Regions from separate parts of the Shewanella sp. A22 genome, predicted to be linked through region 1. Evidence: predicted binding sites of a transcription regulator. Region 1 holds the regulator's gene; each other region holds the start of a gene.

Region 1 (7,692 bases):
ATCACTATTCGCTTCAATCATCTGCCTTGCCTACAGCACTTTGAACTCCCGCTGAAAGATCACATATTTAATAGCATTGGTATAATAAATAATCAAAATTGCTATTATCAAACTTGTATTTGGGACTTACTCGGTACTTCAAAAGCGAGTCTAATTGATCACATTTAGCAGGACAAAGATCTGTTTGATAATTGTTTATTGTCCCTTGTAGAAGTGATGGCAATTATTTGTGTAGCACTATTAACATGAATATATGACTTTTTATGTTCACCAACTTTATGATCTAGATTGCTGATAAAAAAGAATAATGGTTAATCAGTTGTTGGTGACATTTTTGATTTATATGGAGTATGTGTGCTGTTGTTTAGGTGGGTAAATACAACAAATTGCATTTAAGGTTAGAGATATCAATCAGCAACATTCATCAAATTTAGCATTAATAAGATCACACACAGCATTTAATGCCACTTCTGCGTCGGGACCTTCAGCGGTTACTGTCATCATTTTACCTATACCACTTTCAAGCATTAATAAGCCAAGTACACTTGCAGCACTGGCACTTTTGTCACCCTGAAGCAAGGTTATGCTAGCATCAAAATCAGCGGCTAAAATGGCGAGTTTTGTCGCCGCGCGTGCATGTAAACCTAATTTGTTTGAAATGGTCACTTGGCGTTCAAGTTTGATCATTGACACGATCCTATGCTCACTTAGTTATTAGTACCACTGATATTTAACTCCCTGTGACGAGCATTAACCGTGTGTTTACTACCTTGCCTAAATCGTTTTGCTAATTGATCTGCAATATATACTGAACGGTGCTGACCACCAGTACAACCAATTGCGATGGTAAGATAGCTACGATTATTACGTTCTAAATGTGGCATCCAAGTTTCAAATAGGTTTTCAATTTGCCAAATAAACTTATTAACTAATGGCTGACGCCCTAAAAACTCCTGTACGGGTTCGTCTAACCCCGTAAATGGGCGTAGTTCTATTTCCCAATGTGGGTTGGGTAAAAAGCGTACATCAAACATAAAGTCTGCTTCTGTTGGCATGCCGTGTTTAAAGCCAAAAGACTCAAAGTTAATCACTAACTCTTTATCAACACTGCCTAATAAAATTTGCCTAACTTGGTCGCTTAATTCGTAGATATTCAGTGCTGAAGTGTCGATGTAATGGTCTACAATTTTTGCTATCGGCTCAAGTAAACGCCCTTCGAGCTTGATCGCTTCTTGCAGTGAAATGTGATTTTTAGATAACGGATGTAATCGACGAGTTTCGCTGTAACGTTTAAGCAATACTTTGTCATTGGAATTTAAAAAGAAGCTGATAATTTCAGTGTCGTTCTCAAGTAGTGCTAATTGGTCTTGAAGTACTTTACCTTGTTCTGCAATATTGCGTACATCAACGCTAATGGCAACCAGATCATTACTGCCTTTGAGCTGAGCTAATAATGCGCCAATGAGAGGTAAAGGCAAATTATCTACACAATAATATCCTAGATCTTCCAATACTCTTAAGGCTACTGATTTTCCTGAGCCTGAACGTCCCGATACTATGACAAGTTTCATGCAGTAATAACCTGATAAAGTTCTGTTGCGTCGTGAGTTTTACGAAGCTGTTTCAATATTTGCTTATCACTGAGCTTTTGAGCCATGCTTGATAATGTGCTTAAGTGTTGCTGGCACTGATCTGCAGGCACTAATAAAGCAAATAAAATATCCACGGGCTGCTTATCGATAGCATCAAAGGCTATGGCTTCTTCACATTTAATAAATATTGCGATGGGGTGATCGATGGTCGTTAATCGGCCATGAGGTATCGCAATGCCATTTCCTATACCTGTGCTACCCATTTTCTCTCTCGCTAAAAGGCTTTCAAAAACCTCTTGCGAAGACAGGGTTGGGTACTGGGCAGCAACTAAATCGCTGATGAGTTCCAGTACTTTTTTCTTACTGCCCGGTGTGGCACAGGTAGTGCATTCCGGCTGCAGGATGGTACAAAGTTCCATCGTTAGTGTTTTGTATACTTCTCTTTGTGTTTAATTACCTGACGGTCGAGTTTATCGATCAGGGCGTCTATTGCAGCATACATGTCAGTATTTTCTGACATGGCAAAAATCTCAGTGCCACTTAGGGTGATTCTTGCTTCTGCTTTTTGTTGTAATTTTTCTACATTGAGCACAACGTGTACATTATTGATCTGATCTGAGTGTCGTTCAAGCTTTGAAAATTTACCATGAACGTATTCACGTAAAGATTCGGTGATGTCGATATGATGTCCAGATAGATTTATATGCATTAAAAATCCTCCATTACCCTGTAGGTTATAAACTCTTACGTTGGTTTGAGGGCGGTATGAGCATTGCTTCACGGTATTTTGCTATCGTACGACGAGCAACGTTGATACCCTGTTCAGCCAGAAGTTGAGCCATTTTACTGTCACTCAGTGGTTTTTTCTGGTTTTCCGCTGCTACCAGCTTTTTGATAAAAGCACGAATCGCGGTTGATGAGCACTCTCCACCATCGTCGGTACTGACATGGCTAGAGAAGAAGTATTTTAGTTCAAATAGGCCCCGCGGGGTATGCATATACTTTTGTGTTGTTACTCGTGAAATGGTTGATTCGTGCATTTCTACAGCTTCTGCAATATCATTTAATACCATAGGCTTCATGGCTTCTTCACCATATTCAAAAAAGCCTTGCTGAAATTTTACAATGCAGTTTGCCACTTTGAGTAAAGTCTCATTACGACTTTCTATACTTTTTATAAACCATTTAGCCTCTTGCAAGTGGCCACGTATAAATTGGCTGTCAGACGGATTTTTACTGCTTTTCGCCATTGCTGCATATTGCTGATTAACACCAATTTTTGGCATATTATCTGGATTTAATTCTACTACCCAACGGCCATTTTTTTTAAACACGGTGACATCAGGAATGACATACTCATCGTCGACGGCTGTAATGGATAATCCTGGGCGAGGATTGAGTGACTGGATTAGTGCTATGGCATCACGTAATTCATTTTCTTTTAACTTCGTTTTGCGCATTAACAATCTAAAGTCACGTCCAGCAATTAAGTCTAAATAGTCTTTAATTAATAGACGAGCATTATCAATATGGGGGGTGGTATTGGAAAATTGTGCCAATTGAATTAATAGGCATTCACTTAAGTCACGCGCTGCTACACCAACAGGATCAAAGTGTTGGATCCGTTTTAACACCGCTTCAACTTCGTCGAGTTCAACATTTTCATCCCCCATAGCTTCGAGGATATCCTCGGTATTTTGGGTTAAATAGCCTCGTTCATCAATCGCATCAATAATTGCGGTGGCAATGGCAAGATCGGTATCGGAAAACGGTGTGAGGTTTTTTTGCCATTCTAAATGTTCATAAAGACCCTCGGTGGTTTCACCTTGGAATGGCATGTCATCATCACGCATACTAGCGCTACCAGAACCTGACATAGGAGAAGCGGTATACACTTCATCCCATGTAGTATCCATTGCAAGATCATCCATTGTTTCTTTGGTCATGGACTCTGCTGTATCGACAGTAGAGGTGTCTTTTTCAATGTTGACGATGCTGTTGTCACTAAAGTCTGTATCTGCTTGATCTCGACTTTCTTTGGCTGTGTCCTTTGCATCAGAAAACTCATCTTCTATTTCAAGCAATGGGTTTGAGTCTAATGCTTGCTGGATTTCTTGCTGTAGCTCCAATGACGATAACTGCAGTAGGCGAATAGCCTGCTGCAGTTGGGGGGTCATGGTTAAGTGTTGACCCATTTTGAGTTGGAGTGACGCTTTCATTTACCGCTTATCCCTAGATGATTTTCATAAAATGACAATCTCGAAAAACTGTTATGGATTATCACGTACATCAATGACACTTATAGCTATTTAGATATCGTTCAACGAAATGAGTTAGATAGGTTAAAAAGCCACTAAAGTAACTATAGCTTGAATTGTTCACCTAAGTACACAGCGCGAACTTGCTGATTGCTTAATATCTCATCAGGTGTGCCTTCGGCGATTAAATTACCTTGGCTAACAATATAGGCCCGTTCACAAACATCGAGTGTTTCACGTACATTATGGTCGGTAATCAATACCCCCAGCCCACGGCTTTTAAGCTGTTGGATAATTTTTTTAATGTCGATAACCGATATTGGGTCGACACCAGCAAAGGGTTCGTCGAGCAAAATAAATTTGGGGTTGGCTGCTAATGCGCGTGCAATTTCAACTCGGCGTCGTTCACCACCCGATAACGACATACCTTGACTGTCTCGAATATGAGTAATATGAAACTCTTCCAATAAATGTTCGAGTTGTTCAATACGCTGGTCTGTGTTGAGTTCTTTACGAGTTTGCAACACAGCCATAATATTGTCATATACTGTCAGCTTGCGGAAAATACTGGCTTCTTGTGGTAAGTAACCAATCCCTTTGCGGGCGCGAAGGTGCATAGGGTCGGCGGTGAGGTCATCATTATCAATTAGGATCCGACCTTTATCGCTTTTGACTAACCCAACAACCATATAAAATGTGGTTGTTTTACCTGCGCCATTGGGGCCTAAAAGACCCACAATTTGGCCCGTTTTAACCGTTAAACTCACATCTTTTACAACTTGACGGGCTTTATAGCTTTTAGCTAGATTTTCAGCGGTTAAGGTTATTTGGGTCATTGTTTGATCTGCTTGTTTACTGGAATTTCTGGGAGCTTTTGTTTTGGTGCTGTTTCGTCTTGGAAATTCTCAGGTTGAATAATAGTGATTACGCGATCTTGGCCTTTGCCAGTACTTTCTGCAATCAGCTCTTGAGCATTGATGTTGTATTTAATTCGATTACCTGTAACTTGGCTACCGGATTGATCAAGTTTGGCATTACCGGTTAATGTGAGTGTGGTAGTGGCAAGATCATAGGTTATTTCGTCAGCGCTAGCGGTACCAATTTGACCATCGTCTAACTCTTGTGAAAATGTGGCTGGTTTTCCCGTGGCGATAAGCTTTTTACTTGTGCTATTTTCAGGGGTGAACGCTCGTAGTTGATCGGCATTGATAGTAATGCTGCCTTGCACAATTTTAACTGGACCATTAAAAACGATTTGGTTATTTTTAATGTCAGCAAATTGGCTCACCGCGGCAATTTTTAACTCTTGTTTAAGATCATCTTGTTTTGCCATTGCAGGCAAACTCAGCATGCAAAGAATGCCACTTAATAGTATGACGTTGGCGTGAGTATGGAGACGATTAATGTGGCTCATATATTCCTTCTACCTGGCTGAGTAGCGATAGTTTTTGCGAATTCAAGTCAGCATGTAAACCTAAACCTTGAATAATAAACCCTTTGCCTTTGATATACACCATCTCTTTTGAGGTGCCGATCATGGTGGTTAAATCCACTGTAACGGCTTGGGTACTCAGTGACTGCAGGGGTTCTTCTATATCAATGGCATCAATAATAACATTATTTTTTAAGATGACTTTGCTGGTATTTTTATTCAATTGCCCTTGGTCGGCACTTAGTTGCCACTGTGCTTTACCATTTTCAGGGTAGATGAGGTATATCGGTTTGGTAAAATGAGTAATGTCACTGGATGCATAATGTTCCATGTGTTCGGCACTGACTCTACTTGCGATGAAACCTTGTTGGTTAAATTCTGTGGTACGTAGGTCATCGGCAACAAAGTCGGGACGCTCAATACCGCGTATTTTTATAGAGTTCATTTCGCTACGTTTGACTTGTGCTTGCCAGTACAACATAAAAGCAAGCCCAAAAAAAGCAACAATACCTAGCGTGATCCTATTCATATACTCATACCATGAGCACTGGAAAATTTATCTTGGCTCAATAATAGTAAGTCTGTAAGTTCTCGTAGCGCCCCATGTCCACCATTTAATGTGGTTGTCATATGACAATGTTGTTTAACAAAAGGATGACCGTCTGCTACACATACCGCAAGCCCAACGGTTCTCATTACGGGTAAATCAACCATGTCATCGCCAATATAAGCGACTTCGTCGGCGTTAACATTATACAGAGATAGTAGTTGCTCAAAAGGCGAAAACTTATTATCAATACCTTGATAAATGTGCTTGATGCCTAGTGCTGTCATACGGTTTTCGACTATTTGTGATTTACGTCCGGTGATCACGGCAACATGAATGCCGCTAGTGAGAATAGAGCGGACTCCGTAGCCGTCACGGGTATGAAAGGCTTTTAGCTCTTCGCCAGCATTACTGAGATAAATACGTCCATCTGAAAATACTCCGTCAACATCACAGATTAACAGTTTAATTTTTTGAGCGCGTTGCCAAATATCATCGCTGATAGGGCCATAAAATCCTTGGTGAAACGAGGTTGATTCTGACATGGTTAAATCACTCCTGCTTTAACCATATCGAGCATGTTTAGTGCGCCGATCGGTTGGTGTTTTTCATTGACGACAATCAATCCGTTGATGCTTTTTTCATCCATAATTTGCAGTGCTTGTGCTGCTAAAATCCCAGCAGGACAGGTGACACAGTTTTGGGTCATCACCAGGGCAATTGATGTGGTTCTCAGATTGACGTCTGCATCAATGACTCGACGCAAATCACCATCAGTAAAAATCCCCACAAGTGTAGCGGCGCTATCTACGACTGCGGTCATACCGAGGCCTTTTTTAGAAATTTCATAAAGTGCGTCAGTAATACAGATATCATTATGGACGATAGGTAAATCATCACCTTGATGCATAACATCGTCTACTTTTAATAATAATTTCCGTCCAAGCGATCCACCTGGATGCGATAAGGCAAAATCATCGCGGGTAAAACCTTTTGCTTGTAATAAAGCAATGGCTAACGCATCCCCCATTGCTAATGTTGCTGTCGTACTTGAGGTTGGTGCCAATCCGAGTGGGCAGGCTTCTTCTTGTACTTGAATGCATAAATGGATTTTAGATAAGCGTGCCATATTAGAATCTGGTTTGCCTGTTATCGCAATAACGGGAACGCCCATTCGTTGTATTACTGGCATTAATGTGAGTATTTCGCTTGATTCACCAGAATTAGATATGGTAAGTACAATATCATTTTTTGCTAAGGCGCCTAAATCGCCATGGCTTGCTTCGCCGGGATGTACAAAAAATGCTGGGGTGCCAGTACTCGCAAACGTCGCAGAAATTTTATTGCCAATATGGCCCGACTTCCCCATTCCCATGACAATGACTTTGCCTTTGCATTGCAATATGAGTTCACATGCTTGGCCAAACTCAACCGAATCCACATATTGATACAAATTATCTAAAGCAGCTTTTTCAATATCAATGACTTTACGACCCCATTGACGAAATTGAGTTTGATTTACCATTCGAATCTCTCTTTTAGCTTAATTTTTACCTTTATGCTCCAATCTAATGAGATTGAAATACAACAAATTGGTACGCGATAAAGGTGATTAATAATAGTGCACCATGCCAACGAGTCAGTTGTTGCTTAGTTCCACTGGATAACACTAAAACGGCTAATGCTGCACTGGTGCCCAATACCATATAGAAGTCTCTGCCACTGGCTGAGGCATCAATTTCACCCGGTGCAATCAGTCCAGGTAACGCTAGTACGGCAAGAATGTTAAATAAGTTCGACCCAACAATATTCCCTATGACAAGGTCGTGTTCTTTTTTTATTACGCCTGCGATACAGGCTGCT
Region 2 (7,692 bases), on a different contig from region 1:
TTAGATGTTGAAAAAATTCTTGATGAAATCTCACCGGTTAAGACCGCTATCAGTAAAGAAGTCAATGAGACGTTAACTATTGATAGAGAACAGCATTACCATATTATGGTTATTGACGACTCTGCCGTGGCACGTAAACAGATTATTCGCTCATTAGAATCTTTAAATTTACAGATAGATACCGCTAAAGATGGTAAAGAAGCATTAGATAAGCTGAAACGAATAGCGACCGAGATGGATGATGTATCTGTTGAAATTCCGCTTATTATTTCTGATATTGAAATGCCTGAAATGGATGGTTATACCTTAACTGCCGAAATTCGCGATGATCCAAAATTAAAGAACATAAAAGTGGTATTACACACATCCTTGAGTGGTGTGTTTAACCAAGCAATGGTAGAAAAAGTTGGGGCAAACGACTTTATTGCTAAGTTTAACCCCGACGAATTAGCCGCAGCAGTTAATAAACATTTGAGTTTATAAACCCTTCGCATTATGAAATGTTAGAGGTTTAGCATAATAAGCTTACATATTAGGAAGTTAATGTGACAGATAAATCACTTGCTGAAGCAGAGTACAATCAATTTAGGCTGTTTTTAGAGCAGCATAGCGGTATTGTGTTAGGTGAGAATAAACAGTATTTAGTGCGTAGTCGTTTGGCACCATTGATGGGAAAGTATAATTTACCTTCTTTATCTGAGGTGGTTAAAAAGTCGATGAAACCGACTGAACGTCAATTACGTGCAGAAGTGATTGATGCCATGACGACGAATGAAACCTTATGGTTTCGAGACCGTTACCCATTTGAATTACTGCATAATACTCTATTGCCTGAATACAGTAAGCTTGGTCGTCCATTAAAAATATGGTCGGCGGCGTGCTCTTCTGGACAAGAACCTTACTCGTTGGCGATGACTGTGTTAGAATACCAGCAACGTAAACCGGGTGCATTGCCTGGCGGTGCGGCCATTCAAGCAACGGACTTGTCGCCTTCTATGTTGGAGCGCTGTAAGCATGCTGAGTATGATGGTTTAGCCCTAGCTCGTGGCTTGTCTGAAGAACGTAAGCGTCAGTTTTTTGATTCTTTGCCTTCGGGTAACATGAAAGTAAAAGATACTGTAAAACGTTTGGTGAATTTTAGAGCGCATAATCTCCTTGAAAGCTATAGCTTATTAGGTAAGTACGATATTATTTTTTGCCGCAATGTGCTGATTTACTTTGCTCCAGAGGCAAAGTCTAAGATTTTGCGGCAATTTGCTGCCGCACTTAATCCTAACGGTATTTTATTTTTAGGTGCGTCAGAATCTCTTGCTGGCTTAAGTGATGAATTTAATATGGTCCGCTGCAACCCTGGTATTTATTACCAAAAGAAAACCTAGATAAAACAATAGATTATTGTGTTCTATGTGCCGGCGTTCGTCGGCATGTTTATTTATCCTTTTTATTACTCCTTTTGTTGAAATGTTGGCATCATCTTTGCTTTAAATCTATCAGTTAGTTGATGGAGGCAATTTTATGGCGATTAATTTCGAAAATGCATTAGGTGTTCACCAATATTCTTTGGGCGTACGAGCTCAAAGAGCAGAAGTGATTTCAAGTAATATTGCCAATGCCAACACTCCTCATTATAAAGCTCAAGATGTTAATTTTGCTTCTGCGATGCAAGCGGCAAGCACGCATCAGAAAGGCTTAAGTATGAGCCAAACCACAGATAAACATTTTGACCTAGCGGCTCTAAGCCAGCAACACGTTCAGTATCGTGTGCCAAATCAAGCTGATACTGGTGATGGTAATACGGTTGATACGCAGAAAGAGCAGTCAGCATTTATGCAAAATGCACTCGAATATCAGATGTCTTTAGGTTTTCTTGAAGGAAAATTTAACGGTATGCGCAAAGCATTGCGAGGTGATTAATTATGAGTTTATTTAATATTTTCAATGTATCAGGCTCGGGTATGTCAGCGCAGTCAATTCGTTTAAATACGACTGCCAGTAATATTGCGAATGCTGATTCTGTCTCAAGTAGTGTTGATCAAACCTATCGTTCGCGTCATCCGGTTTTTGAAGCCGAAATGCTAAAAGCTAATGGTCAACAAAACAGTTCACCTGGTGTGAATGTTAAAGGGATTGTCGAAAGTGACAAACCTTTATTGAAAGAGTATTCACCAGATCATCCATTGGCGGATGGTGATGGTTTTATTTATAAACCTAATGTCAATGTGATGGAGGAAATGGCAGATATGATTTCTGCATCACGTTCTTATCAAATGAATGTTCAGGTGGCTGATGCAACGAAATCTATGTTGCAACAGACGTTAAGGATGGGTAAATAGTATGATTATTCAAGGAGGTAACAATGAGCCTCGTTAATGCTTACAGTCAGTCTTTACCGCAACAATCCAGTAGCGCATCTAATACAAGTGCGTCGACCAAGAGTACAGTACAGACAAATACGACCAGCACGACTACGGGTAATCCTTTTCTTGATGGAATTCGTTTACCTGAAGGAAGTGTGATACCTGAAGCTAATGACCAGATGTTAAAGCAAGAAGATTTCTTTGCTCTACTCAGTCAACAGCTGTCGATGCAAGATCCATTTGAACCTGTTGATAACGATCAAATGATTGCGCAAATGGCATCATTCTCGACAGTAGATGGGATTTCAAATCTTAATGATGAAATTCTTAATTTGAATACTGTAATGAGTTCTAGCCAAGCGTTGCAGGCTTCTGGCTTAGTGGGTCGCAAAGTGCTTATCCCTTCTGATACAGGTGCCATTTCAACTGAAAGCACTGAAATAAGCGGAGTGATCAGCACGCCGTCTGCAATTGAAACCATTATGGTCAAAATTGAAGATAAATCAGGCCAGGTAGTGAGAAGTTTTGAAGTTGATGGTAGTGAAGGCGGTAATGTTGATGTTACTTGGGATGGCTTAGATAAAAATGGCGAGCCAGTTAAAGCCGGTGATTATAGCATTAAGGCCAGTGGTATAGTGGATGGAACATCTGAAGATTTAGCGGTGTCGACATATGCTCATGTTACTAGTGTGTCATTAGGCACAGTTGAAACTGGTGCTATTTTGAATTTACGCGGAATCGGTGGAATTAAGTTATCTGACGTACTTGCAGTATCTGAAACATAATACCGTCAACAACAGTTGGCTGTGGTCATAAACAAATTAATTGTAAGAGGTGAAACATGTCATTTAACATTGCATTGAGTGGTATCGCTGCCGCACAAAAAGACTTAAATACAACCGCGAATAATATTGCTAACGTTAATACCGTTGGTTTTAAAGAATCTAGAGCAGAATTTGCCGATGTGTATGCTAATTCTATTTTTGCAAACAGTAAAACAACAGTGGGTGGAGGTGTTACCACTACGCAAGTTGCCCAACAGTTTCATCAAGGTAGCTTACAATTTACCAGCAACTCGCTGGATATGGCGATAAGTGGTAGCGGATTTTTTGTTACTTCATCAGGCTTAGATACGCAGGATTTATCTTATACTAGAGCCGGTGCATTTAAAGTTGATTCAGATAATTATATGGTTGATGCTGCGGGTAATTTTTTACAAGGTTTCCCAGTGGATGAAGATGGCAACTCAACTTCAGTGAGTTTAACTACAACTCAACCGATTAAGATCCCTGACAAGGCGGGTAGCCCAGTGCAAACCGGAAATGTTGGTTTGCAGATGAACCTTGATGTTGGTGAAACAGCACTTGATCCTGCTAATTTTGATCCAGATGATTCTGATACCTTTAACAACTCTACTTCGGTCACTATTTATGATTCGCTAGGTGAGTCGCATATTATGACCACTTACTTTATTAAGCCTACTGATGGTTCCTATACTGGCGAAAGTAACTGGTTGGCTTTTTACGCTGTAGATGGCGACCCTGTTAATGTGGCAACTGGTGCAGGCACTTATGACACTGATGCTGATGGTGACGGTGCTGGTGATGGCACCAATTTAGGTAGAGCAGAGGCAACAGACCCAAATGATGGTACAACATGGTCTGGTGCTGTGCTTAAGTTTAACTCTGCTGGTACTTATACTGGCAGTGACCCCGTTACGATTACTACAGAGGTACTTGGTGCTGGTGGTGCAGAGGCTTTAGGCCCTGGGGCAGATGGTACTCAAACGCTTACGGTGAAATTTAATAATCCAACCCAATATGCCTCTTCGTTTGAAGTGACCGAGTTGAGTCAAGACGGTATTACCGTTGGCCGATTAACCAATGTTGGTATTGGTTCTGATGGTTTGATTACCGCCAGTTACAGTAATGGTTCAACTGTTCCGTTATCACGGGTGGCATTAGTACGCTTTGCTAACGAGCAAGGACTCTCTCAGGTGGGGAATACGTCTTGGAAAGCCAGTTTAGATTCAGGCGCTGCATTAGCCGGTGAAGCCAATAGTGGTACATTTGGTAGTATTAAATCTTCAGCACTTGAGCAATCTAACGTTGATTTAACCACCGAATTGGTTGATTTAATCTCGGCACAGCGTAATTTCCAAGCTAACTCGCGAACGCTTGAAGTGAACAATACCTTAAATCAAACGGTATTACAGATCCGTTAATTAAACCACGCGTTATTATAGGTGTTGCCGTTTACGGCAACACCTTGCCTTTATATTTTTCACTCATATTCCTCTTCTGTTTATCGATATTTTTTTGACACAAGTTAATCGTTTTATATTCATTTTTATCATTAAATTTCAATTAATTAAAACACCATGAAATACAAAGTATCATTTGGCATGATGATTGCTTGTTCTCTGTGTATATTGTTTGTGCAGAAAGTTTGACGGAGCAAAAATGGACAAATTTCTTTATGTTGCCATGAGTGGTGCAAAGCAAGGCATGAATGCGTTAGCGGTCAGTGCTAATAATCTTGCCAATGCCAATACTGATGGATTTAAAGCTGACATGGTCCAAGCCCGTTCAATGCAGGCATTCGGTGAAGGCTTACCAACGCGAGTGTTCTCTATGATTGAGAGTCCTGGCAGTAATTTTAACGGTGGTCCGATTAAAACGACAGGTCGTGACCTTGATATTGCCGTTAAAGGTGATGGTTGGATTGCTGTGCAAGCGGCCGACGGCTCAGAAGCATATACCCGTGCAGGCAGCATGAAATTTGACAGTACCGGTTTGTTATTGAATAGCAGTAATCGTCCGGTCATGGGGGATTCTGGCCCTATTGTGTTACCTATTCCTATTGAAAAAGTACAAATTTCAGCCAATGGCGTCATTTCTGTTCGACCACAAGGGGCGACAGCTGAGGTGGTTGAAGAGGTCGCGAGGATTAAGTTAGTTAATCCTGGTAACGAGAACTTGATGCGCGGTGAAGATGGCTTATTTCGGCTTATTGCAGGTGGTAATGCACCCAATAACCCTGGGGTTGAAGTTGAGAGCGGTGCGGTTGAAGGCAGTAATGTGAACTCTGTGCATGAAATGGTCGCCATGATTGATATTCAGCGTCAATACGAAATGCAAGTCAAAATGATGAAGAACGCTGAAGAAATTGATCGAGCGTCCACTTCCTTGATGAGAATTAGTTAGGAGTAATTATTATGCATCCAGCGTTATGGATAAGTAAAACAGGTGTCGATGCCCAGCAAACCAACATTGCGGTTATTTCTAATAACGTGGCTAACGCCAGTACTGTTGGATTTAAGAAAAGTCGTGCGGTATTTGAAGACTTACTTTATCAAACGGTTAATCAAGCAGGTGGCATTAGCTCAGATAATAGTAAGTTGCCTAATGGGTTAAATATCGGGGCGGGTACTAAGGTTGTTGCCACCCAAAAGATGTTTACTCAAGGCAACATGCTCACCACTGACAACTCATTAGATTTAATGATTGAAGGTTCAGGATTTTTTGAAGTGCAAATGCCAGATGGCACTGCTGCTTACACTCGTAATGGTCAGTTTAGCTTAGATGATACCGGTCAAATCGTAACGCCAGGTTCTGGTTATGTTGTCCAGCCTCCAATTACAATCCCTGATGATGCAACGAGTATTACCGTATCTGCAGGAGGCGAAGTGTCTGTGCAAACTCCTGGCACTGCAGCCAGTCAGGTTATTGGTCAGCTCACCATGACAGACTTTATTAATCCGGCCGGTTTAGATCCATTAGGACAAAACTTGTATACCGAAACAGGTGCAAGCGGGACGCCAATCCAAGGTACGGCATCACAAGATGGCTTAGGTTCTATCCGCCAAGGCGCGCTTGAAACCTCTAACGTAAATGTCACTGAAGAGTTGGTTAACCTTATTCAAGGGCAGCGTATTTATGAGATGAATTCTAAAGTTATCTCTGCGGTAGATCAGATGCTGTCTTATATTAATCAGAATCTCTAAGGAGCTAACATGATTAAATACATTGCGTTAGCGTCAATAGTGTTATTGGTTGGCTGTAGTTCTACTCAAAAAAAGCCTATTGCTGATGACCCATTTTATGCGCCGGTATATCCAGACACCACACCGACGCAAGTGGCGGCAACGGGATCTATTTTTCTTGATAGCCAAGCATCAAGCTTGTATTCCGATATTCGTGCTCATCGAGTGGGCGACATTATTACCGTGACATTAAAAGAGTCAACTCAAGCATCTAAAAGTGCTAATAACGAAATCAAAAAAGGTTCAGATTTAAACTTAGAGCCAGTTTATGCTGGTGGTAAAAATGTGTCGATAAGTGGTGTCCCAATTGATTTGGGTTATAGCGACAGTATGAATACCAAGCGTGAATCTGACGCCGATCAATCAAACAGCTTAGACGGCAGCATTTCAGCCAATATTATTCAAGTGCTCAGTAATGGCAATTTGGTCATCCGTGGTGAAAAGTGGATTTCAATTAATAATGGTGATGAGTTTATCCGCGTTACCGGCATGATCCGCAGCCAAGACATTAACCCAGATAATACAATCGATTCGACACGAGTGGCTAACGCTCGTATCCAGTATAGCGGTACCGGTACGTTTGCTGACTCCCAAAAAGTCGGTTGGCTGAGTTCATTCTTTATGAGTGACTGGTGGCCTTTTTAAGGAGTAATGCATGAAAACTAAACTTATTGTGTCGGTTATTGCGTCAATATTAATGTTAACCGCACCTGCACATGCAGAACGGATTAAAGATATTGCCAGTATCCAAGGGGTGCGAAGTAACCAATTAGTGGGTTATGGCTTGGTTGTTGGTTTGCCTGGTACAGGAGAAAAAACCCGTTATACCGAACAAACATTTAGAACCATGCTTAAAAACTTTGGCATTAACTTACCCGATTCAGTTCGTCCCAATTCAAAAAATGTCGCGGTGGTAGCTGTGCACGCAGAGATGCCTGCTTTTATTAAGCCCGGTCAAAATATTGACATTACCGTGTCGAGTTTAGGCGAAGCCAAAAGTTTACGTGGTGGCACCTTATTGCAAACTTTCTTAAAAGGGGTGGATGGCAATGTGTATGCCATTGCTCAAGGGAGTTTAATTGTAAGTGGTTTCAGTGCCGAAGGATTGGATGGTTCACAAGTTATTCAAAATACGCCAACGGTAGGCAGGATCCCAAGCGGTGCCATTGTTGAACGTAGTGTTATTAGCCCTTTTGCTAGCGGTGATTACCTGACGTTTAATTTACGTCGTTCAGACTTTTCGACGGCTAAACGTACCGCAGATGCGATTAACAATTTACTCGGCCCCAA
Region 3 (7,692 bases), on a different contig from region 1:
CAAATCGATTGCAGAATCGAATAAGTTTATCGAGTCAATGGAGCAAGGTTAATTCTTCGTTTTACCTTGTTATAATTGCAGGGTGAAGTCAATTGATCTTGCGAACTAAATTCGCAGTAGTGTGTGGTTGTTTTTTCAAGTCGTAACTTATGGAATATAGTGTTTGCATATGTAAAGTAAAAAACCACACACTGCCCGGAAGGCCCGCCTGAACAATCTTATTACTTATTATAAAATCATTTTTGCACAGAAGTAACCTCATTAAGCTGAGTGTTATTACTTGCGCCGCTTTGTTTATAAACGATCAAACCCCATGGCTCAAACACATGTAAATACCAAAAAACAACCGATACTAAGTCGTTGTGCTCTGTCTTTCTGCCAAGGTACTTACTTTAGATTCGAACCAAACGCGTATTACTCAATTGGCGACTCATCAACGGGTAATGCTGTACGGCTAAAAATTTGCTTCAATACTACTGTGGTTTCAATACTGGCAACAAACTTGAGGTTACCGAGTGATTTTTTGATAAATTGCTCATAGGAAACTAAGTCCTTAGCAACAATTTTTAATAAATAATCATAAGCTCCTGTCACTACAGCACATTCCATTACTTGAGGTAACTGTGCCATTGTTGCTTCAAACAATGCTGTCGATTGATCGGTATGTTCTGTTAATCGAACTGAAGTATGCACCACAACACTTAAGCCTACTTTCAGCGGATCAACTTGTGCGCCATAACCAACAATCACTTTATCTTGCTCAAGCTTTTTTACACGGCGTAAACAAGGAGTATCTGACATATTAACCTTATCGGCTAATTCAGAAATTGCCATACGGCCTTGTCGTTGTAAAATTTCTAATAACTTGACGTCTTTCTTATCCATTAAGCAGGTCACTTATTACTGAGAGGTACATTGAGTGATTAATGAGTATCAGTAGCATATTCAGGAGTGAATTCCACTACAATATATCACACAATCAATTGATACCAATTCCATTAATTATGTGCTCAATCAGAATCATTCAAGTTTTTTCAATTTGAGGCGCTGTTTAATACCAATCTCATTAAATATCTGGTCAGTTCAGCGTCTTTCAGGTATTTAATCAGGTTGGTATAAATGCAAATATATAATTGACAGAAAACAAAAAACCGATAATCACTTATCGGTTTTTACATGCATGCCTCTATACAAAGGCGATCGCTCTACATAATTATAAGCTGTAGTACAATTCAAACTCTAGTGGATGAGTTGTACGTGCAACACGCTCAGATTCTGCTGTTTTAAGCTGAATATAAGACTGAATAAAGTCTTCACTGAATACACCGCCCTTCGTTAAGAACTCATGGTCAGCTTGAAGGTTTTCCAATGCGTTTTCTAATGAAGTCGCAACTTGTGGAATTTCTGCCGCTTCTTCAGCAGGTAAGTCATATAGATCTTTATCCATCGCTTCACCTGGGTGGATCTTGTTTTGAATACCATCAAGACCAGCCATTAACAAAGCAGCAAAACCTAAATATGGGTTTGCATGTGGATCAGGGAAACGAGCTTCGATACGACGACCTTTAGGACTTGGAACCACTGGAATACGGATTGAAGCACTACGGTTACGTGCAGAATAGGCAAGCATTACAGGTGCTTCAAAATGTGGCACTAAACGTTTGTAAGAGTTTGTGCTTGGGTTAGTGAAGGCATTCAATGCACGAGCATGCTTAATAATGCCGCCAATGTAGTAAAGCGCTAAATCACTTAAACCCGCATATTTATCACCAGCAAATAAGTTTACGCCATCTTTAGATAAAGACTGATGTACATGCATACCGCTACCGTTGTCACCAACTATTGGTTTTGGCATAAATGTCGCTGTTTTGCCATAAGCATGCGCCATGTTATGAACAACATACTTTAAAATTTGAATTTCATCAGCTTTTTTAGTCAATGTATTGAAACGTGTGGCAATTTCATTTTGACCCGCTGTTGCCACTTCGTGGTGATGCGCTTCAACAACCTGACCCAGTTCTTCAAGCACTAAACACATTGCTGAACGTAAATCTTGTGAAGAATCAACGGGTGCAACAGGGAAGTAACCACCCTTAACCATTGGACGGTGACCAGTGTTGCCATCTTCATAACTCTTGCCAGAATTCCATGATGCTTCTTTTGCATCAATTTTCACGAAGCAACCTGACATATCCGTACCAAAGCGAACATCGTCAAAAATGAAAAACTCAGGTTCTGGGCCAATTAATACGGTATCGGCAATACCTGTTGAGATTAAATACTGTTCTGCTTTCTTGGCAATTGAACGTGGATCACGATCATAACCAGTCATTGTACCTGGTTCTAAAATGTCACAACGAATAAGCGCTGTCGTTTCTTCTGTGAAAGGGTCTAATAGAAAAGTAGACGCGTCTGGCATTAATACCATGTCAGATTCATTAATGCCTTTCCAACCTGTAATTGAAGATCCGTCAAACATTTTGCCATCTTCAAAAAAATCTTCATCTACTTGATGAGAAGGAATAGAAACATGCTGCTCCTTACCTTTAGTGTCGGTAAAGCGTAAGTCTACAAACTTAACTTCTAACTCTTCAAGTTGCTTTAAAACTGATTCAACTGACATTCTCAAGCCTCCGGTAGGGTAAAGGGTTGTCCCTTAATATAATCTTGTTCTTTACCAGATGATGCATCTGGAAAACGAATCTTCACATAATTGCCTGCAATAAAGCGATATTCATGCCAGTTCGTTAACTATTTGATTTTTAAAAGATGATAAATAACCTGAATCTTTCGGATAATCATTTTGCACCAACTGCGTGCACCACTATGTTTCATCATGGTGCAAAAGTCCATAATAGTGCACCTTTGTTTATGTTGATGTTTTAGCCAATGTCACATTTTTGTATTACACCTCTGTTATGCTTAATATATAACCGTTTTATGCTGTTTTTTACTGCTTAGCAAGCGATGAATTTACATGTGTTCAAAAATAATCCTATCTACAAAAGCCGCTGTGAAGTAGAATGGCACGCTTTTTTATGGTGACTAAACTTCATTGTCGCTATAAATCCTATTTTTATTTGATGGTATTAGAGGTTTTATCCGTGTTAGAAAATTTACGTAACATCGCCATTATTGCCCACGTTGACCATGGCAAAACCACGTTAGTAGATAAGCTTTTGGCTCAGTCTGGCACACTTGAAAGTCGAGGCGAAGCCGCAGAACGTGTAATGGATTCTAACGATCTTGAAAAAGAACGTGGTATCACCATTCTGGCTAAGAACACGGCCATCAAATGGAACGACTACCGTATTAACATCGTAGATACTCCAGGTCACGCTGATTTCGGTGGCGAAGTTGAACGTGTTCTTTCTATGGTTGATTCAGTCTTACTATTAGTCGATGCAGTAGATGGCCCAATGCCACAAACTCGCTTCGTAACCAAAAAAGCTTTTGCTCAGGGCCTTAAGCCAATTGTTGTTATCAACAAAATTGACCGTCCTGGTGCTCGTCCAGATTGGGTTATCGACCAAGTATTCGATTTATTCGACAACTTAGGCGCCACTGACGAACAATTAGATTTTCCAATTGTTTATGCTTCTGCATTAAATGGTTTTGCCACTTTAGATCCAGATGTTGCAAGCGATGACATGACACCGCTATTCCAGACTATCGTTGAGAAAGTATCTTTCCCTGACGCTGATGCTGAAGGCGCATTCCAAATGCAAATTTCTCAACTTGATTACAACTCATACGTGGGTGTAATCGGTGTTGGTCGTATCAATCGTGGTAGTGTTAAAACTGGCCAGCAAGTTACTATAATTGGTGCAGACGGCAAGACTCGCAACGGAAAAATGGGCCAAGTACTCGGTTACATGGGTCTAGAACGCACTGAAGTTGCAATTGCTAACGCTGGTGACATTGTTGCGATTACTGGTCTTGGTGAGCTTAAAATTTCTGACACCATTTGTGCTGTTGGTAATGTAGAAGCTATGCCTCCTTTGTCTGTTGACGAACCAACATTGACAATGACATTCCAAGTAAACACTTCTCCTTTTGCAGGTAAAGAAGGTAAGTATGTTACTTCTCGTAATATCCTTGAGCGTTTACAAACAGAATTGGTTCACAACGTAGCATTACGTGTCGAAGAAACTGACAGCCCAGATCGTTTCCGTGTATCAGGTCGTGGTGAATTACATCTATCGATTCTTATCGAAAACATGCGCCGTGAAGGTTATGAGCTAGCAGTATCACGCCCAGAAGTTATTTTGAAAACAATCGATGGTGAATTATTTGAACCATTCGAAACGGTAACCGTTGATGTTGAAGAAGAACATCAAGGTACTGTTATTGAGAAGTTAGGTACGCGTAAAGCTGAAATGAAAGACATGCAGCTTGACGGAAAAGGTCGTGTTCGTATCGATTTTGTCATTCCTAGCCGTGGCCTAATTGGTTTCCAGACAGAGTTCTTAACAGCAACGTCTGGTACTGGTCTAATTTACCACTCATTTGACCACTACGGTCCGCACAAAGGTGGCGATATTGGCCAACGCGCTAACGGCGTATTGATTTCAAACGCTACTGGTAAAGCACTTACATTCGCACTATTTGGTCTACAAGACCGTGGTCGTCTGTTTATTGGTCATGCTGCTGAAGTATACGAAGGCCAAGTAGTTGGTATTCATGCTCGCTCGAATGATCTTACAGTGAACTGTTTGAAAGGTAAGCAGTTAACTAACATGCGCGCATCAGGTACTGATGAAGCACAAGTGTTGACCACGCCTATCACACTGACTCTTGAGCAAGCGCTTGAGTTCATCGATGATGATGAGTTAGTTGAAGTAACACCTAAGAGCATTCGTGTTCGTAAAAGATACCTCACTGAGAACGAACGTAAACGCCACAACCGCGGTTAATCGTATCAGTGAGTGGCCAATACATTAGCCACTTATACAACCTAAAAGCCCAGATGCCTGCATCTGGGCTTTTTGTTATCTGCAATATTACTTGAAAACATTTAGCTAGATATTTTACTCAAACACAGATAGATTCAAGTCACATCAATTAAGGGAGATTATAAAAATATGTTGGATAACGTCAGTGTCGCAAAAAAGGCCAATGTTTATTTTAACGGTAAAGTTGTCAGTAGAAGCATTGTGTTAGCAGACGGTAGCAAACAAACCCTAGGCGTTGTTATGCCAGGTGAATATGAGTTTGCGACAGCTCAAGGTGAGATTATGCAGGTTATATCAGGCGAATTTGACGTGTTATTACCCGGTCAAACTGAATGGGTTGCTTACGCAGCTGAAAGTCAATTTACCCTTGCTCCCAACGTGAGTTTCAGCATTCGAACTGAGCAAATTTCAGAATATTGCTGCCAATATATTTAGGGCCGGTTGATCTTTCAAGGTTGTTTTTGCAGCGAATTGCTGGCCATTTGTACAAGGCGGAGACTTTGAGGTGTAGTTATTCTACATAAAAAGTCGATAACGCCGTAAAAATGGCCAACAAACGCTGCCCGAAGGGTTCTGCTAAAAACGTTTTACTCTTTGTTGAATGGATTTTGCTTAGATGACTAGGCATCAATCCATTCGCCTCGATTAAAACGTTTTTAACTCGAACAAAATTTAACCAGCAAAGTTCAACAGGCCCTAGTCATATTGCTTACTTTCAGCTTATCCAAACAGGTTAAGCTGATATTTTCTTTAAAAGCGGCTACTCTAATAAAGTTATCGTTTAATGGAGTACTTCATGCGCCTTATTTTACTTATTAGCTTGCTCATTATTAGCACCAACATTGCCGCAACGGTATATCGTTGGGTAGATGAGAATGGTAAAGTTCATTATTCTGACGAGCCTAAACAAAATGCACAAGCCATTAATTTAAATGAAAATACCCAAAATAATATTACGATTAAAACCCTCCCTAAACCCAGCATTACTTCTAAAGAAGAAACTCAAATACACTACACGGTAACAATCACCTCACCACAAGAAGAAGCGACAATCCGTGATAATAATGGTGACTTTACGGTTAACGTCAGTGTTGCCCCAAAATTACCCCGTGGCACGTTACTCACATTGTTAATCGATGGGCTGATTACCATTGAACCACAATCGTCCCCTACGTTTGAAATTAAGGGCGTTTTTCGTGGTGAACATATCATTATTGTGAATGCTGTTACACAAAACGGCAAAGTCCTTGCATCAAGCTCTCCTAGAAAGATATTCCTTCACCAAGCATCGCTACTAGGACCCATCAAAAAGTCCAAGTGAGCAACATAAAACACAGTTAATTTAATAACTTATATTTTTATATTTGACTGAGGTTCTTCGTTAATGCTTGTGTGTTCAGGGTTGTGGTGCGCACCAATATGGTGCATCATAATGGTGCAACCCAATACTAGGACGGCTAATGGACACAAATAACCTTCTCAATCATTTAGTCACCGCTGTGCTCGTTATTAATAACAAGCTTAAGCCTTGCTATGCCAATGCTGCAGCTGCACAATTATTGGGCGTCGGTAACCATAAGCTACTTGAGCAAACGCTTCCCGAGCTTTATCAACTGATGGGCGTAGAGCCACAACTGCTGCGCGATGCCATTGATGCGGGTCAAGGGTTAACCGTTAATACTGCGGCATTAATCACCTTAGATGGACAGCATCACACCATTGATATCACTTTAATGCCAATTGAAAACGATATTAATCTTAGTATTTTGGAATTACGCCAAGTGGACCAGCAGCGTCGTATTCATCAACAATTGAATATGGACGCACAACAACAAGCCGCCCAATTTTTAGTCCGTAATCTAGCCCATGAAATAAAAAACCCATTGGGTGGCCTTCGAGGGGCCGCACAGCTGCTATCTCGAGAGCTTGATTCACCCGAATTAAAAGAGTTTACCAGCCTAATTATTGAACAGGCAGACAGATTACGTAATTTAGTTGATCGATTACTCGGCCCACAGCGCCCGACACAACATACTGAACACAATATCCATCAAATCATACAAAAGGTTGTAAAGTTAGTTGAAATGACCTTGCCTAACAATATTCATTTACTGCGTGATTACGATCCGTCCATACCCGATATCCAAATGGATCCTGACCAAATGCAGCAAGCCGTACTAAATATAGTGCAAAATGCTATTCAAGCCCTAGAGGATTGTGGTGGCGATATTATCATTAGAACTCGCACTCAGCACCAAGTCACCATAGGGACACAACGCTATAAAGTCGTGCTCGCATTATCCATTATTGATAATGGCCCCGGTATTCCCGCGGAGTTATTGGATACCCTGTTTTATCCTATGGTAACGGGACGAGATGAAGGGTCAGGATTAGGTTTATCCATAGCACACAATATTGCTCGACTACACGGTGGCCGTATTGATTGCATTTCGGCACCTGGTCACACCGAATTTATTATTAACCTGCCATTACAATAACTAGCATGCCCTTTGTAGGCAGAATGAGGTAGTAACATGAACATTAGTGAACAAGTTTGGATCCTCGATGATGATAGCTCGATCCGATGGGTTCTCGAAAAAGCACTCCAAGGCGCATCACTGTCAACAGCAAGTTTTGCTGCGGCAGAATCTTTATGGCAAGCCTTAGAGTCGTCACAGCCACAAGTTATTGTCTCAGATATCCGGATGCCAGGAACTGACGGTTTAACCTTGCTTGA
Region 4 (7,692 bases), on a different contig from region 1:
AATATCAATTATCAACCTTAAGTGCCCAAGCAAAAAAGCAGGCAAAACTCGCGCTAAATGGTTTCTACCTGCTTGAAGAGCGACGCACCGAATCAGCCTAAGTTATAATTTAGGCGCGATGCTTTTTTGCAACCAATCGTCAAACATACTTGTTTCATATTGAAATGGTTTGTCATTAAAACGACGCGAGTTGTACATAAAATTCATATCGGTGAGTTTTTCATCACCCGCAATAATCACCTTATCCCCCTGATTTACACTGTAACTAAATGTGGCTTTGGGTGGGTATAAATCTTTTACAATACGCAAATCATTTGGCATGGCACCAAATGTTGGCCGCATATCGCCAGCTAAATCAAGGTTAGTGACTTGCATTTGCAATGTTTGTCCTGGCTTAAGGATTTTTTCCGCTTTCTTATTGATATTTTTTGTTAAGGTTTCAAATAAACGTTTTTCAAAGCGAGACTGGATCTCATTTGAGTTTTTAATATCACGGAAATTTTTTGGGCTTTGCCATTCTATTTTAACCACCCCAACCTCTGTAACAGGATTCGGTTCTGGCGCCTCTTCGGCCATGGCTACTGGGCACACTATTGCCACAGCAAGCAGTAAATATGTTATGTTCATAATCGACCTCCAAAAGCATAAAAAGCATATAATACAGTCATCTAAAACGATCACACTTAATGATTATTTAAACTATCAAGTCATATTGCAATGCCACTAAGCTGAATGCTCATTGTCAGCACTCATTGCGATGTAATCACTATAATCCACTTAAGCTGAACCGAGACTTAACAGACTTAGTCATCCATACTCAACACACCTAAAAAGGAAACCGAGCGCTCAGCAATGGATACTGTTGCCGCATCATTTTGGGCTTAGTGCTGAACTTTTTCCCCACAGGTGAGTTTACCCCTGCGGGGACAAACGGCAGCTCATGTTCAACACGGTCTTCATAGATTTGTCCAGCGATCAAATCAAAGTCTTCCACAAAGGGGTAAGCATAATCGTCCACTAATGGCCATTGCTCTAGTTCTCCTAAGCAGTCAGGATCAGCAATAATATTGTCATACCATTGTTGGCCAAGCGACAGCAAAAAACACCTAAATTCAGCAAAAGCATAATCAGAATCGCACCCCGTTATAATATAAGCAGCCCCCCAAATGGACCATAAATAACTGCGGCGCAATTGTTGCCCCATCATTTTATCAAATGCTTTAAGTGCTTCATCATCCAAGGTTTGCAATTGTTGCCGTAAACGCTGTGCAAGATCGGCAGAAGACTGCTCAGGTTGATCACGGGTCACTAGCGCCCAAAACTGTGTTTCTGTCATCACAATATACCCATCACTCCATTTTTTGAGATATTCTACCTCAAATTTTCTAGCGCGATGACCAATATGAACCAAAAAACAGTGTCACAGATGCCCATGAGAGTCATACTACTGATTACATTGTATGTTGTACTCGCCATTATTGCGCTTTGGCGAGCAACAGCTTTCCAAGCATTTGATTTATTAACATTAGGGGTAATACCGGTTGCGATTGGTTTACTCAAACGTGCAACATGGACAAAAGTGCTGCTTCTAAGCTATGTCGGCTTACAAAGCCTCGGATTAGCAGCAGTAACAACCACCGCGGTGATTGCTTATCAAATCACCCCTGAAGACGTCAAACTTGTTTTTCAAGGCTATAATATTCCATTGCTTCCTCTGTGGTTAATGTCAGTAAGTTTAGTGGTGTTTCAATGGTGGGTTGGGCTCTCGAACGTGACACGCAACTATCTTGCTAAAAAACAAACATAAGTGCTATTCCTAGGTAGTCTGTCTTCTACCAAACTTTTTAGTGTATAGTTTGTCTGTACCAACAACATTAAAATAACAAAATCGTACAGCTATCTGTGGAATGTAAATTATGACTAGTTTGTCCCCGAGTGAATTATCAATCCTATTGCTTGAGCCTTCTGAGACTCAACGTAAAATTATTATTACTCGTCTTCAGCAAGAAGGGGTGAGCAGCATTCAAACTGCCGCAACAATTACTGAAGCAAAGGCGATTATTCAACGCCATAAACCTGATTTGATCGCCAGTGCACTGCATTTTTCCGATGGTGAAGCAACCGATTTACTGCAGCACATCAAAAGCACGCCCGCATTAGATGACATTCAATTTATGTTAGTGTCGAGTGAGTGCCGCCGTGAGCAGCTCGAAATATTTAGGCAGTCTGGTGTAGTCGCTATTTTACCTAAACCATTTAATGCAGAACATTTAGCAACAGCGCTCAATTCAACCATTGATTTACTGAGTAATGACGAACTAGATTTAAGACACTTTGACGTACACAACATTAGAGTTCTCGTAGTTGACGATAGCCGTATGGCGCGTAATGTCATTAAACGCACTATTGGCAACTTAGGCATGCAACTGATTACCGAAGCCGTTGATGGTGAACAAGCTATCAACCTCATGAAAGACAACATGTATGATCTAGTAATTACAGATTACAACATGCCTTCTGTCGATGGGCTGGCATTAACACAATATATTCGTAACCACAGCCAACAATCACACATCCCCATTTTAATGGTATCTTCAGAAGCTAACGATACTCATCTAAGTAATGTATTTAGCGCCGGAGTCAACGCCTTATGTGATAAGCCGTTTGAACCACAGTTAGTAAAGAAAATTCTTTACCAACTATTAGAAGAGTAATGAAAGGACGAATGAGAGCATTATTTGTAGTGTTTTTGCTTTAAAACCATTACAGATACTGAATTTATGGGATAAAGTGCTTTTAAACCAGCATGGCTTGTGGCATGTTAATCATGTTTTAAAAAACACTTCTATGGAAAGCAGAGAATATCAATATGAACAAAAGTGAACTAATTGCAAAAATCGCTGAAAATGCGGAATTAACGAAAGCTGAAGCAGGCCGCGCACTAAAATCTTTCGAAGAAGCGGTAACTGAAGCCATGAAAAATGGTGATAAAATTTCTATTGTTGGCTTTGGTTCTTTTGAAACCACTCAACGTGCCGCACGTACCGGCCGTAACCCACAAACTGGCAAAGAAATTCAAATTGCTGCAGCTACAGTACCTAAGTTTAAAGCAGGAAAAACACTAAAAGATAGCGTTAACTAATTATTAGCACCATCTTTTTTTGAGAGAAACCTCCTCTGTGGAGGTTTTTTTATGTCCAGCGCATTGTTATCCCAAGTTTCTATGCTTCGCAGCATTATCCTTAACGCAAGTGGACTGCACAAAAAAAGGGCACGCCTGCATCATTAAGCTGCAACAAAGTTATAACAACGCCACAAATAAAACCATAACCAATTAACTTTAAAGGAAAAAAATAGTTGGCATGCGATTCGCTAATTGATCATCAGACAAACCAACATTGAGCGCATCTGATTAAAAACACCTGCCTCAATGATAATAAAATATTAAGGGATGAAGATGAAAAAATCACTATATCAAGCAATTGCATTATCAACAGGCTTATTATTGAGCAGTTCAGCCCTTGCTGAAGTCACTGGCAATATTGGTGCTACATCAAATTATTTATGGCGCGGGACAACACAAACCAGCAATGAAGCAGCCATTCAAGGTGGAATTGATTATGCTCATGAATCTGGCTTTTATGCTGGTACTTGGGCATCTAATGTCGATTTTGGTGATGAAACAAGCTATGAATTAGACCTTTATGGCGGTTATGGTGGTAACTTTACTGAAGACTTAACCTACGACATCAGCTACCTTTACTATGCCTACCCTGATGCGGGTGGCAGCATTGATTTTGGTGAGGTTGCCTTAGTACTTGGATGGAAATGGTTAGATGTTGGTTACGCTAAAGTCATCAATGCCGACTCAGACGTATCTGGTGCCGCAGATGAAAAAGACTGGAGCTACATACAAGCGAACGCCAGTTTTCCTCTAACAGAAAAACTCAGCCTTGCATTACATTACGGTTACTCACAAGGCGATGTTGTTGAAGATTTGTTTGGTGATACTTATGCTGATTATAACGTCACATTAAGTGCTGAAACGGATCTAGGAACAGTATCATTTATGGCTTCTGACACTGATTTACCTGACAGCGATGCAAAAATTGTTTTAGGTTACTCTTATGGCTTTAGCCTATAGCGATGACTTTAACGCTAATTAATTTTTAAATATAAACTACGCCACCTTATTGAAAGGTGGCGTTTTTTCATCCATATAGAGAGGAATTATACGTCAAAATATCCATAAATTTGACCTCTCACACACTCTCAATAATAGCCATTATGTTTTACTAGCAAGAAATACATTTACTGCTAAGCTCAAAATAGAAAGGCAAAAAATGCTGTCCAGTTCAGGCAAAATATTTTGCTTTCCTATTTATCAATTTTTAGTTAGAAAATGCTCATTGAATCAATCCACGTTTTATTCTACATGAGGGTTTCGTTATGGCTAATCTTACAGAAAGAGTGCCGGATGACACAGAAATTGACGCGATGACAACGCCTAGAAACGTTAAATCCGCCGAGACGCTACAACATAGACGCCAAGTAAAGCGAAGGTTAGAAGATTTTCTCGAACAAGCACAATTACGTAAAGCAATTGGTGACGACGACTTTTTCTAAAAAATAGGGATAAACGGTTATCGCGTTTATCCCTGTCTGTTTAGCTGTTGTAAGCGGCGGCTAGGCTAAATCTAGCATTAATTTTTTACCTGCTCCCGACGCGCATGCTTACCAGCTTGCGCCTGTGTGAGTAGTAATTCCGCTTTCGCGCCTAAGTATACATATATTCCTAAGCCCACTAGCAAGCCAACAACCGCTAACATCATCAAAATTGCTGGCTCTATATATTGCTTCTCACCTAACGACGCTTTAAACATAGTCAACAACGCTTCAATTGAAATAGCAATTAAAATGGTTGAAATAAACCGTGTAATCGTTCTTCGCGTCGAACTGTGGCGGAAGATATCTTTATGCATCAAAACCTCTTCTTCCAAAATGGTTTTGCCCAAATCAAAAATGGCTAATGCCAACGTGAGAAAAATAATGATACCAAACGGCTGTAGCGGATCATGGGTTGTGGATATTTGGTTAAACAAAGCGTAAATATCACGGATAACCGTCCACATTAGTACACTAACCAATATAAAAAGGCCAAGCACAATTGCGGCATAAATACTTTTGAAAAATGGCGACATTTTACGTCTAGCACTGTCACCCATCATAAACTCAATTAACCGCGTTAAGTTGACATCAATGACAACAATAACCACTTGCCCCGTAGTCGACTTAATCATTTGCGATGCCGACAAACATAATCCGCCGCCGGCATTAGATAAATAAGGTCGAGTAATATGAACAGTATTAGTGGCTGACAATTGAGTAAAATAAGGTCGTTGACTTCGATCGGCATAATGACCACAAGTCAGCAATTTAACTTGTTGATTAATGACACTGATATTGGGGCAAATCTGTATGCCTTGCTCATCAAGCAAATAAATGAGTTCCACGAAGGGATAACTTATCGCCATCTCTTCAAAAATTTTAGCTGAGATGGGTTGTTCAAATAAATTAATATCTCCCACACCAATCAAAATAGACTCTAATAATTCGTGCACTAAGTGTTCATATTCATGATAACGCTCAATCACACTTAAATAGCTCATCGCTGCCATAAATTTTCCTTTCAAGTATACCGACTTTAGATAAAGCAGTTTTAATGCCAAAAAAATTAATGAATACTTTTAGTAACTTAAAAAATAAATTTTTAAATAATGTGAGAATACGAGATAGAATGCACTAAAAGAGTGCTCATTACGGTGAATTTTTTCATTGCTGTTTTGTGATCAACATCTGCTAATATAAACCCAAATGTTGCTTACAAGATTATCTAGATTAGGAAAAGACAATGTCAGACTCTTTACTGCGTTATCAACAAGATATTCGTCGTTTTTCTGATGAATTAATTCGTATCCAAGCACCCATTAAAATTTTAGACTCAATAAAATGGCCAAGACAAGTTGAAGATGACTTTTTAGCGAAGCAAAGCAAAGCGCTTCCCAATGTTAGCAATGATTTTTATCAATCAATTCCTTTGTCATTTAATGCCGTTCAAACACAAACAGATTTACAAGAGTTGAAAAGTGCTATTGAACGCGGTTTGGGTAAACGTGATAAATTAGGCAACATATTACTGGCAAACATCGATCAATACCGGATCGTCATTGATATGCTTCACCATCGTGGTAAACCAATGTTTGGCAAGCTCAGCCAAGAACTATACGGTAGCGCCAGCCATAAATTACATGGTGATCGTCATACCCTGCGCCAACTAGGTGATCGTTTAAGCCATATATTCTCATTGCCAGCTGCACGCCATATGAGCAAACGCCACCCTAAGATTGTTACTGCGCCAGAAGCGGTAAATGTACTCAGTGAACGCTTAGTGAAATATTTTCATAATGACGAAATTCACGTCAAACTAAGCGATGGTATTGTGTCAGATGCCGCTGTGGGTGGTGATACGGTTAAACTCAACACCCGCGCTATGTTCAGTGAGTCAGATCTCAATGTATATGAAGTACATGAAGGCTGGGTCCATATTGGGACAACACTCAATGGTCGTGCTCAACCTCATGCAACTTGGCTTAGTGTTGGCTCACCACGAGTCACAGCATCCCAAGAAGGTTTAGCTGTATTAATGGAAATGCTCACTTTAAGCTCAAATCCTGGCCGAGCTCGACGCATAAGCGATCGTGTCTCCGCTGTCGATATGGCTGAACAAGGTGCCGACTTTATCGAAGTATATCGTTACTTTAGAAACCTTAATCTCAGCTCTAAAGACAGTTATCGTGTCACTCAACGAGTGTTTCGAGGTGGTATGGTGGGTGGTGGCAGCTTTTTTACCAAGGATATTTCTTACGTACGCGGCTATGTTGAAAACATAAACTTTATCAGAAGTGCTATCAGCACAGGATTACCTGAGTTAATCCCAATGTTGTTTTTAGGAAAGTTAGCCATAGAAGACATTCCAGTATTATACCAAGCCTACCAAGAAGGCATTATTGCTCAACCTAAATACCTCCCCCCTATGTTTGAAGATATTAGTGGCCTGTATGCTTGGTTTGGCTTTGCCTCAGGCATTGGCAACATTGATTTAAAAGGGGTACAACGTCATTTTGCTCGGCAATTTAAACATGTCACCCCAACGTCGGCGGTCGACTTATTTGAAGATTCCGAGTTTGATAATAACGTTGAATAAACCATTAATACTTAGTGCTAGCACGCCAAAGTGTGCCAAACAAGAATGACGGCTTAAAACGATTAATTGCTCTCAATAGACAGATATTATTAATTGATAAAGTCTAATTGAAAAAGCATGCTCATCGATACCGATGAACATGCTTTACTATCAACATTACCGAACAACTTGCCCAGACTAAGCTTTAGCCTTTAAAGCACGTTGCTTGATAAAATATTCACGTGTTAAACCAAATACCACTGGGCTAAGAAGTACTAATGCAATTAAATTTGGAATCGCCATCATTGCATTTAATGTGTCAGCCAATAACCAAATAAACTCTAACGAGCTGACAGCGCCTAATGGAACCACTAAGGTCCAAATAAGACGAAATGGCTTTACCGCTTTATCGCCTAATAGGTATTGAACACACTTTTCACTGTAAAAAC

The links. Region 1 encodes sigma-54, which starts transcription at its own class of promoters, with help from an activator protein. Its sites were predicted from a motif close to GTTGGCACGNNNNTNGNNT; they were not measured.
Region 2: a site for sigma-54 is predicted at 4,756-4,774, ahead of flgF (flagellar basal-body rod protein FlgF). Genes of this name have one in related genera too.
Region 3: a site for sigma-54 is predicted at 2,726-2,744, ahead of glnA (glutamate--ammonia ligase). Genes of this name have one in related genera too.
Region 4: a site for sigma-54 is predicted at 3,357-3,375, ahead of ACWXWT_RS04275 (TorF family putative porin). Genes of this name have one in related genera too.

Annotation. Positions count from the first base shown of each region.
Region 1 is NZ_JBSQBN010000094.1:10,944-18,635, reverse strand. Features, by position in the region: gene ACWXWT_RS15315 (HPr family phosphocarrier protein) at 412-687, opposite strand; gene rapZ (RNase adapter RapZ) at 708-1,571, opposite strand; gene ptsN (PTS IIA-like nitrogen regulatory protein PtsN) at 1,568-2,011, opposite strand; gene hpf (ribosome hibernation-promoting factor, HPF/YfiA family) at 2,014-2,301, opposite strand; gene ACWXWT_RS15295 (RNA polymerase factor sigma-54) at 2,327-3,811, opposite strand; gene lptB (LPS export ABC transporter ATP-binding protein) at 3,955-4,686, opposite strand; gene lptA (lipopolysaccharide transport periplasmic protein LptA) at 4,683-5,264, opposite strand; gene lptC (LPS export ABC transporter periplasmic protein LptC) at 5,251-5,811, opposite strand; gene kdsC (3-deoxy-manno-octulosonate-8-phosphatase KdsC) at 5,808-6,374, opposite strand; gene ACWXWT_RS15270 (KpsF/GutQ family sugar-phosphate isomerase) at 6,377-7,354, opposite strand; gene ACWXWT_RS15265 (calcium/sodium antiporter) at 7,398-7,692, opposite strand, start outside.
Region 2 is NZ_JBSQBN010000026.1:22,259-29,950, forward strand. Features, by position in the region: gene ACWXWT_RS06955 (chemotaxis protein CheV) at 1-483, shown strand, start outside; gene ACWXWT_RS06960 (CheR family methyltransferase) at 546-1,379, shown strand; gene flgB (flagellar basal body rod protein FlgB) at 1,516-1,914, shown strand; gene flgC (flagellar basal body rod protein FlgC) at 1,917-2,333, shown strand; gene flgD (flagellar hook assembly protein FlgD) at 2,357-3,142, shown strand; gene flgE (flagellar hook protein FlgE) at 3,199-4,581, shown strand; gene flgF (flagellar basal-body rod protein FlgF) at 4,820-5,563, shown strand; gene flgG (flagellar basal-body rod protein FlgG) at 5,575-6,363, shown strand; gene flgH (flagellar basal body L-ring protein FlgH) at 6,373-7,047, shown strand; gene ACWXWT_RS07000 (flagellar basal body P-ring protein FlgI) at 7,058-7,692, shown strand, end outside.
Region 3 is NZ_JBSQBN010000076.1:6,452-14,143, forward strand. Features, by position in the region: gene ACWXWT_RS13695 (DUF2959 domain-containing protein) at 1-52, shown strand, start outside; gene ACWXWT_RS13700 (Lrp/AsnC family transcriptional regulator) at 415-885, opposite strand; gene glnA (glutamate--ammonia ligase) at 1,214-2,623, opposite strand; gene typA (translational GTPase TypA) at 3,105-4,916, shown strand; gene ppnP (pyrimidine/purine nucleoside phosphorylase) at 5,085-5,390, shown strand; partial or broken gene ACWXWT_RS13720 (hypothetical protein) at 5,341-5,583, opposite strand; gene ACWXWT_RS13725 (DUF4124 domain-containing protein) at 5,752-6,276, shown strand; gene glnL (nitrogen regulation protein NR(II)) at 6,416-7,453, shown strand; gene glnG (nitrogen regulation protein NR(I)) at 7,490-7,692, shown strand, end outside.
Region 4 is NZ_JBSQBN010000013.1:17,677-25,368, forward strand. Features, by position in the region: gene ACWXWT_RS04245 (EAL domain-containing protein) at 1-101, shown strand, start outside; gene ACWXWT_RS04250 (DUF3016 domain-containing protein) at 103-627, opposite strand; gene ACWXWT_RS04255 (DUF4240 domain-containing protein) at 827-1,336, opposite strand; gene ACWXWT_RS04260 (hypothetical protein) at 1,403-1,807, shown strand; gene ACWXWT_RS04265 (response regulator) at 1,917-2,714, shown strand; gene ACWXWT_RS04270 (HU family DNA-binding protein) at 2,870-3,142, shown strand; gene ACWXWT_RS04275 (TorF family putative porin) at 3,458-4,144, shown strand; gene ACWXWT_RS04280 (PA3496 family putative envelope integrity protein) at 4,450-4,626, shown strand; gene ACWXWT_RS04285 (PDC sensor domain-containing protein) at 4,704-5,678, opposite strand; gene ACWXWT_RS04290 (flavohemoglobin expression-modulating QEGLA motif protein) at 5,912-7,264, shown strand; gene ACWXWT_RS04295 (alanine/glycine:cation symporter family protein) at 7,442-7,692, opposite strand, start outside.